2 regions of the Methylophaga thalassica genome follow, and region 1 is predicted to be linked to the other one. Evidence: riboswitches for the same ligand, from Rfam matches in the RefSeq annotation. Region 1 holds a riboswitch; the other holds the start of a gene.
The links. A riboswitch is a leader RNA that binds a small molecule or an ion and turns the genes downstream of it on or off. The one in region 1 is predicted to bind cyclic di-GMP.
Positions count from the first base shown of each region.

Region 2: linked by a shared signal. The riboswitch ahead of QQL60_RS05540 (beta strand repeat-containing protein) and the one ahead of QQL60_RS08010 (autotransporter outer membrane beta-barrel domain-containing protein) in region 1 are both predicted to bind cyclic di-GMP.

Region 1 covers NZ_BSND01000005.1:173,282-177,722, reverse strand. Annotated here, with positions in the region: gene QQL60_RS08020 (helix-turn-helix domain-containing protein) at 1-941, shown strand, start outside; gene QQL60_RS08015 (alpha/beta hydrolase) at 938-1,774, opposite strand; cyclic di-GMP riboswitch class I at 1,944-2,023, shown strand; gene QQL60_RS08010 (autotransporter outer membrane beta-barrel domain-containing protein) at 2,043-3,425, shown strand; gene QQL60_RS08005 (hypothetical protein) at 3,547-4,441, opposite strand, start outside.
Region 2 covers NZ_BSND01000004.1:134,525-138,965, forward strand. Annotated here, with positions in the region: gene QQL60_RS05525 (efflux transporter outer membrane subunit) at 1-268, shown strand, start outside; gene QQL60_RS05530 (cysteine desulfurase family protein) at 507-1,655, shown strand; gene QQL60_RS05535 (EF-hand domain-containing protein) at 1,736-2,035, shown strand; cyclic di-GMP riboswitch class I at 2,165-2,246, shown strand; gene QQL60_RS05540 (beta strand repeat-containing protein) at 2,265-4,441, shown strand, end outside.

The DNA of each region.
Region 1 (4,441 bases):
AGCCTTTGTTTGATGCTTATGAACAGCAGCTTGTGCAAGATTGGTTACCGATTGAGATTAACCAGTTATCCGCAGGTCAGTTTTATGGGCACTACCGTGAAGTGGGTAATGAGGCGTTCAGAGTGGTGTTCGAGCAGCAAAATCAGGTCGTACATAAACGCGCCATCATCGAAAAAGACTTTTGTACCATCTCCTTCGAACGTACCACACAAAATCAGGTACGAGTATCTGAATATAATGCCTTTGAGAATTCACTATTTTTCTTGCCAGCTAATGTTGAAGTCGATATCCAGGCTGAGGGAAATGCTGAAACGGTCTATTTTCGATTCGAACAATCGGCCTTACTTGAGTCTGCCAGAGCGATGAATCCACGGCAGTGGGAAATGCCTGTGGACAGTGTTTTAGTATTTGATGGTGTAAATCGACAACCGTTAGAGCTGTTTACTGATTACCTATATCAATTATCAGCGATGTCTTCGGATGACCGTCAGCCAGAGCAGCAAAAACATTTAAATACTTCTGTGATGGAACATGTGCTGCTGTCATTAGATTCATCCTTACTTTTTGATGGGCAAGAAACTGATGTCGTGGCACGGCGAAGAGCGGCTAAATCAGTGAGATTAGCTATCGACTATATTCACGCTAAGCTGGACAGTCATATTTGCCCAACCATTATCGATATTTGTAAAGATGTCTGTATCAGTCAGCGTAACTTGCAGTATCACTTTAAAAAAGTAATGGGCATCACCCCTAATGCCTACCTTTATCGCTTGAGGTTAAATCGAGTGCGATCCCAATTGCTCAGGCCTACAGATATTAATATGACGGTGACGCAAGTAGCCAGCGACTGGCACTTCTGGCATTTAGGGCGGTTTTCCAATGATTATCTACAGTTATTTGGCGAGCTACCGTCAGCGACATTACGTCGAGCATTTAATTAAGGGGCAGGTTTCTTAGCGGCAGATATTTCCTGCAATAGCTCTGGCCAGTGCTCAACCCAGCAGCAATGATGAGTCATACCGGTGATTACTCTTACAGTGGGGCGCTTTGATTGAGGAAAATGTTGCTGGTATGCGTTAGCCACAGCAACGGGCATGATCTTATCTTCACTCCCCACAAAATGAATTTGTGGAATGGCCTGTAATGAAGGCCACTGGTCTGCTGGATTTAATGAGCCTGTTAACGGAGAAATATGCTGTAATGTCGTCCAGTAATCAGTATCAATATTACCTGCCACAGTGACTAACTGAGAAACATCGTCTCGCTCAGCCGCTAATAACGTCGCGACAGCACCCCCCCCAGAGTAACCAATAAGCCGTAAAGAAGAAGCCTGATATTGGGCTTTTAACTTATCCACGGCTTGATTCATCGCTTGTAATACCTCAGGAGAAAAGCGGGCTGAAGTCCACAGACGCTGTTCACAGCCTCCAGACCACACATATTGGCATGGGCGGGCCAGATAGACGGCATGGTTATCGAGAAGTGCGAGCTTGAGTGTTAATGGATCGATAGGGGTCGGATCTGAAGACATTTTCCGTCGACTCAGCCAGGCTAAACCATCACCTTCTATGTAAATGGTTAACTCTTCGGACGGTGAGATTTTTTCAGGGATAAAGCTTTGCAAGTTAAATGAGGCTGTAGTGATGATCTGGGATTTCCAGCCATTGAGCTGAGCTAAACGAACTGCCGTATCAGTGCGGTTTTGTGTGGTGGGTATGGATGAGCAGGCCTGTAATATCAAAAAAAGCAGGCAAATAAAGTAACGAAAAACCAAAATAGCTATCCCTTATTATTCCGTCTTAGGTATGTGAAAGCACATCATATACGAGTCAGAAAATATTATCCTCAATGCCCGTCTCTCATTAATTTATACGTTTGCGAAAATCGGATAGTGCCGTTGTAGCTGTCTCTATATCATCAATCCTGGCTGGGTTGGATGCCCATATCATTATTGCCAAACTCAGCGTGAGCTGAGGACGGAAAGCTACAGACCTTAAGCTCTTAAGGTGGCTGAGTTACATAGACCGAGAGAGACTCAGAACATGCATACTCAATTTCTAAAACGTTCTTTATTCACGACCTTATTTACATCATCACTCCTATTAAGCGCTGCCGCCAGTGCTGATGGTGTTTTATCTGGAATAAACACTTCGCCTTTAACGATTGATGATGATGCCACGACAAGCATTGTGTCCGGAACACAGTTTCAAAATGATAGTGAGTTGTCAGTGATAGGCTGGCCTTTTTCTGTAGATCCTGTTTTAGCTAATCAGGGTACCTTTATTAATAATGGTACTTTTTATGGTAAATACAGTGATTTAAATAATTCTGGCATCTTGCTAAACACGGGAAGCATGACAACGCATGTCAGTGATTTGAATAATGCAGCAAGTGGTCAGATTACCAATACAGGCTATATAGAGAATAAAAGTGGCAGATGGATCAATGATGGCCAAATTGATAATCAGGCTGAATTTCTGAATCAGGGCACCTTTAGCAATAACGGACAATTGAGCAATAACGATATTCTCACCAATACCGGTACTTTATCGAGTTACAGAGGTGGGACCGTTACTAATAATGGCATTTTGACCAATAGCCGCGCCGGTAAATTAAATAACTACATTGCTTCTACCCTGGTGAATAATGGCACGCTGAATAATGAGGGCACATTCACTAACGCAGGTCGCTTAATTAATCAGGGTTCAATGACGAATAACTATGTCTTGACCAATGCTATTAATGACACCGTGGTGAACAATGGTGTGATGACGAATAATAAATCGATATATAACCAGAACGCCTTCGTTAACACTGGCACGTTTATTAACAATGAAAAAGCGAAATTGGTCGGTAGTGGTGCCTGGGTTGGTGATTACACTCAAACCGCAGGTCAAACTATCAACAATGGTGTCATGAGCCAAACCAGCGTCAATATTAATGGGGGTAACTTGTCAGGAACCGGCACCATTAACAGCCTTGTGACGGTAAATGGTACCGGGTATGACAACTATGCCAGTCTGACCGCCGGTAATTCGGTCGGTACGATGACGATTAATGGTAATTACACGCAAGGTGAATTTGGTTCGATGGTTGTGGAGTTTGATGAAACGCACTCCGATCTGCTGGATATTTCGGGTGTCGCTTCGCTGGCTGGTTTATTAAGCTTTGAGTTTATTGGTGATGATGTGCAAGAAGGCACATTTAACTTCCTGACCTTTGCCAGCATCGTCGGTAGTTTTGACAGCATTATTTTACCGGCGATAAGTGGTTTTAATTTTGAAGTGGTATTTGGCGATACCTTTGCGAATCTTGTGATAAGTCAGGCTGTGAGTGCTGTGCCTATTCCTGCCGCGTTTTTCTTGTTGGCACCGGTCTTATTCGGCTTTTTGGGTTTGCGTCGTAAAGCGAGTTTAGTTGCATAAACATCACATATAAAGTTAAGCAAAACCGATAAAACTCAGGGCCAGTTTAAACACGAAAAAAGATGTTTAAACTGGCCCTGAATACTGCTTATGCTGCTGTCAGTGTTTAACCATAACTGAACTAGGCCGCTTTAGAACCTGTAAGACGTGAACGACCCGCCCACATGCCAATCAGACCAAAAGCAAACAATGGCAGTGCTGCAGGTAATGGTACGGCACTTGGGTTAGCGAACTGGCTGGCAAGATACTCAGTAGAGAACATGCCATCACCAAAACCCCATGATGAGAAGTTTTTGAATTTGCCTGATAACAGCTCGCCACTATCGACGCCTAATGACAGGTAGACAAGTGCATCTGATATTTCAAATGACAAAATATCTGACAGTTCAAAGTCCTTGAAGATAATGCTGTTATTGCCCAAGCTGCCATCGAAGATACCTGAACTCAGCTCACCTGTGGCAGTGAGTCCGTCAACGATCACCATATCGTCACCGCTACCGAACATCACATCACCGATAATTTCACTGTTACCTGTCAGTGTCAGGCTGCTGTTACCTTGATTGGGCGCAAAATGTATAGCTGTGCCTGAACGACCGACTAAAGTACCACTGTTGGTGACGGTAACTTCAGAAGTACTGGCATCATCCGAACCAATGGCATGAACGCCTTCGATGTAACCTTCATTGATGATGGTCAGTGGACCGGCTGTGCGAACATCACCTACATTCGGTTCGAAAAGTGGATCAATATCAATACCATTACCCCCATTTAAAGGGTCACTTTCTGTACCGGTTGAAACAATGACACCAGTAGCATGGTTGTGTACTTTGCCTTCGTCGATATCGATACCGTCATCGGTGCCCAAAATCACACCATAGTTATCTGCGGTGCCACTGGCAAATTGCACACCATCTTCATCATCCGTGGCGCCAGTATTTGTCCAGGTTTTTGTTGCTGCGTTCCATGACAAACCATTCAGGGCGATGGTGCCGTGATTTTCAAGGGTGAAGTCTTCG
Region 2 (4,441 bases), on a different contig from region 1:
TGAAGAAACAAAAACCGCCATAAGTGATTTTGCCCGTGAAGAACAGCGTCGCGAACGCCTTCAAGATGCCGCACGGACCTCAACGCAGGCCGAGTCAATTGCCACACAGCGTTTTGAGCTAGGGGATACTGACTTCTTACCGGTATTGGATAGTCAACGAACACGACTCAAGTCGGAAGATTCGCTTGCCGTCAGCGAAACACAGTCTGCAGTAAAGTTAATCAGTATTTATAAATCGCTTGGTAAAGGCTGGAGAATTGATAAATAGTCGTCATTAAATATGATGAATAACTATTTTGTCAGCTCTAAACCTATATAGGTGTTATGACTGAGTATATGGAATGATTCCAGAACATTTTTAACATTCAGTATTTATATTCGGGATTTAACACCTATAATTAATCACATTCTTATTCTGATAATGTACTAGGCAGCATAAATAGCATGCTTATGTTCTAGTCATAACTTACCTCAAACAGTAAGTTTGATCTTGTTTGGAGCAGTCAATGCAAATCGGTAGTTCAATTTACCTAGACTATCAGGCGACCACGCCGATAGAGCCTCGCGTTGTTAGCGCGATGGCACCCTACAATCATGAGATTTTTGCCAATCCACACTCTACGGCACATGTGCTTGGTCAGCAATCTGCGGCAGCGGTTGAGACTGCGCGTAGCACGATTGAAAAGTGCATTAATGCCTCAAGTGAAGAGGTTATTTTTACTTCGGGTGCGACGGAGTCGAACAATCAGGCGATTGCCAGTGTGATATTTGGCAATACTACTGAACGTCGTGACATTCTTATCAGTGAAATTGAACACAAATGTATTAAAAATGCCGCCTATTTTTATGCCGCAAAACTAGGTTACAAAGTCAAAGAAATTCCAGTCGATAATACCGGGCTGATTAATGTAGACGCTTATCAATCATTATTGTCTGATCAGACATTGCTGGTCTGCATTATGGCGGTCAATAATGAGATTGGCACCATTCAGGATGTCAAAACCTTTGCTGAAATGGCACATGCGGCAGGTGCGCTGTTTCATTGTGATGCGGCTCAAGCACCGGAAGCGATGGATATTGACGTGAAAGACTGGAATGTCGATATGCTGAGTTTGTCTGCACATAAAGTGTATGGCCCAAAAGGTATTGGCGCGATATTTATCAAAAATGATCTGCAGGCCGAGTTACCACCATTTATTCAGGGAGGAGGGCAACAGTTTGGTATGCGTTCAGGCACCCTGGCCACGCCTCTCTGTGTTGGTTTTGCTGAAGCGATGCGTATCACAAAACAAGAAGCAAAAACTCACCGTGAACAATTAACGCATTTGAAACGTTTGTTTCTACAGCAACTGCAAGCGACGCATATTCCATTTAAATTAAATGGCACACAAAGTCATTGTCATCCCGGCAATATCAATGTGCAATTCATCGGTTGTGATGCGAATAAGCTATTAGAAAAACTCCAGCCGAATGTCTGTGCTTCTACAGGCTCTGCCTGTAACAGCGAAATGGTCTTGCTTTCACATGTATTAAAAGCGATTGGGTTGACGGATGAAGAAGCAGGATCATCCTTACGCATCAGTCTGGGACGTTTTTCAGATGAACAACAAATAACAAAGGCCATCGACTATATAAAAGCGGCTATCGAAAAATAATTCCGATTTTTTATTGTGATAACCATTTGTTAACTTTGACCGGCGTAATCTAAAAATCCCAACCAATACAAGAGGGATTAATGATGAAAACAGCACTTTTTTCAGTATTAGCCGCGATGGCAATGAGCACAGTGACATTCGCTGAACCAGCATCAACTGACGATATGGCTAAACATGATAAAAAAGGATATTTCGCTCATATCGACACCAACGGTGATGGTGTTATTACAAAAGAGGAAGCCACAGCGGCAGCATTAAAACGCTTCGAAAAAATGGATACTAATGCTGATGGCAAGGTGACCAAGGAAGAAGCTGCAGCGGCCCATAAAAAACATAAGGGTGATAAACGCCCATCCTGCAAAGATAAGAAAGAAAGTTAATTTCTTTTATCACACCATATTTAGAAGGGAGTCAGTGACTCCCTTTTTTTATTGCGTATTTATTTTTCTCACAAAATCATACTTTTGGCTGATAGTCGCTATAACCCCATTTCATTATGATCGGCGTGTTATTTAATCGGCCAAACTTGGTGTGAATCAGGGACGGAAAGCCACAGGCCTTGTTGTTTAACAAGGTGGCTGGGTTGCACAAACGCAAGGAATCCGAGTGATGATAAATAAACAACGACAGTTTCTGTCGCTCTCTACTACGTTGCTGTGCAGCTCATTTTTACTGGCGCCGTCAGTTGTGCATGCTGTCACAGGACTCTATGGTACAAACACATCCCCAATCACCGTCAGCGATGGTTATATCGGATTAGATGGATATAAAAACGCGAGTAAAATAACTATTACAGCAGGTGGCCAGCTATTTAAATCGGGTGGTGGTAACGAATTTGCCAATATGACTTCTGGCATTGTAGTTAATAATGGCCTAATCGATAACCGGGGTGCGATAACCAATGAGCACTTAATCGAGAATAATGCCACCTTTGATAGTTATAGAGGCAATATTTGGAATAAAGCGTCTATCCAAAATGGCAGTAACTCCGTCTTTAAGTCTCATTCCCTTGAAAATTTTAGAGACGGTTATATCTCTACCAATGGTAGATGGGAAATGACCGGTGAGCATCGTAACAGAGGCAATATCTCCATTGGCCAAGATGGGGTGGTAACAAACAACGGTATATCGCTGCCTACGATGAATAATACCGGAAAGATTACAAACTCGGGTCTATACGAAAATACGGGATTGTTTTTTAATAACAATTATGGCCGAGTTGAAAACAGAGCCTCAGGCATATTTCAGAATAATAGATTTCTTCATAATAGATTGGGTTCATCTTTTAATAATGAAGGTATTTTTCAAAATGACTCTAGTGTAGAAAATGAGAGTCAATTCCTTAACAAAGGTCAACTAAACAATACCGCCAGTCATTCATTTACCACATTTTATAAATTCACGAATACTGGTTTGATTACAAATGATGGCAGTTTCGTAAATAGATCTGGCAATACTTACATTGGTAATGAGTATAAAAAGGGAAAGCTAGAGAATACTGGCACAATAAACAACAATGCCACGATGTCTAATGAGAAGGATGCCACGTTCAATAACAACGGTGTACTCAACAATAATAGTGGTGCACAATTTACCAACGCTTTCACCTTTAATAATCAAGGTGATGGCATCGTTAATAATCATGGTACGTTCAACAATCAGCAAACTGGCAGATTCGACAACGCTAATATGGCCAGTTTTGTTAACCATACAACAGCAAGTTTGAATAACAATGGCATACTCAGCAATCAGACCGGTGGCACTTTAACCAATCACGGCATTATAAAAAATAACGAAACCGGCACACTCAATAATGCGGGTAGCTTGATTAACTCAGATAGTGGTCAATTTGCTAATGCTGGCACTCTAAATAACAACAAAAACGGGCAAATCCTCAACAGCGGTGTGTTTGCCAATGGTGGTGTGCTGAACAATAAGAGCACATTTACCTCCACTTTATATTCCACTATGGCAAATTATGGCGATATCAATAATCACAGCCAATTTATTGATCAGGGTAAATTTGTTAATGGCGGCACAGTAAATAATTACAGTCAGTTTTTGATTGATGACTATGCAGACTTTACTAACGTTAATACCCTCATCAATACATCTGATGGCACCCTTAACCTGAAGGGCAAATTGCTCAATCAAAAATATTCACCCTCGAACATCACCAATGAAGGTGAGTTTAATATGAGCTATTACAGTCAGCTTGATAATGAAACCTTATTCACCAACAGTGCTTCGGGCACCTTAACGAACGATGGCACGCTGAATAACTCAGGTACCTTAGCGAATAATGGCACCTTGATTAATAACCGACAAATAAATAATACGGGTGCATTTTCAAGCAGTGGCCAGTTAACTAACTACAATTACATCAGTAATACTGGTTCGGCTGAGATGACACTGTCTAGCACTGGCACGATGACAAATCGGGGAATGCTGTCAAATGACGCTCGGCTGATAAATTATGGTGTCATCAATAATGCGATTAACGGCACAATCAATAACACGAAAGAGTTTTTTAACAATGGCACCTTGAATAGTGAAGGGGCAATTAACTCTTTCGGCCTTCAAAATACGGGGACTATTGCCAATGCCGGCACGCTGACAAGTTATTGGCTGCTGGATAATGAAAACACCATTACCAATACTGGCGTGATAAATAATAATGACACCAGTACGTTCAATAACTTCGCTAATGTGAAAAACCTGGCTGGAGGCAATATTGTCAATACTGGCGTGTTTGTAAATAGTGGCACCGTTGAGAATGCGGGCAC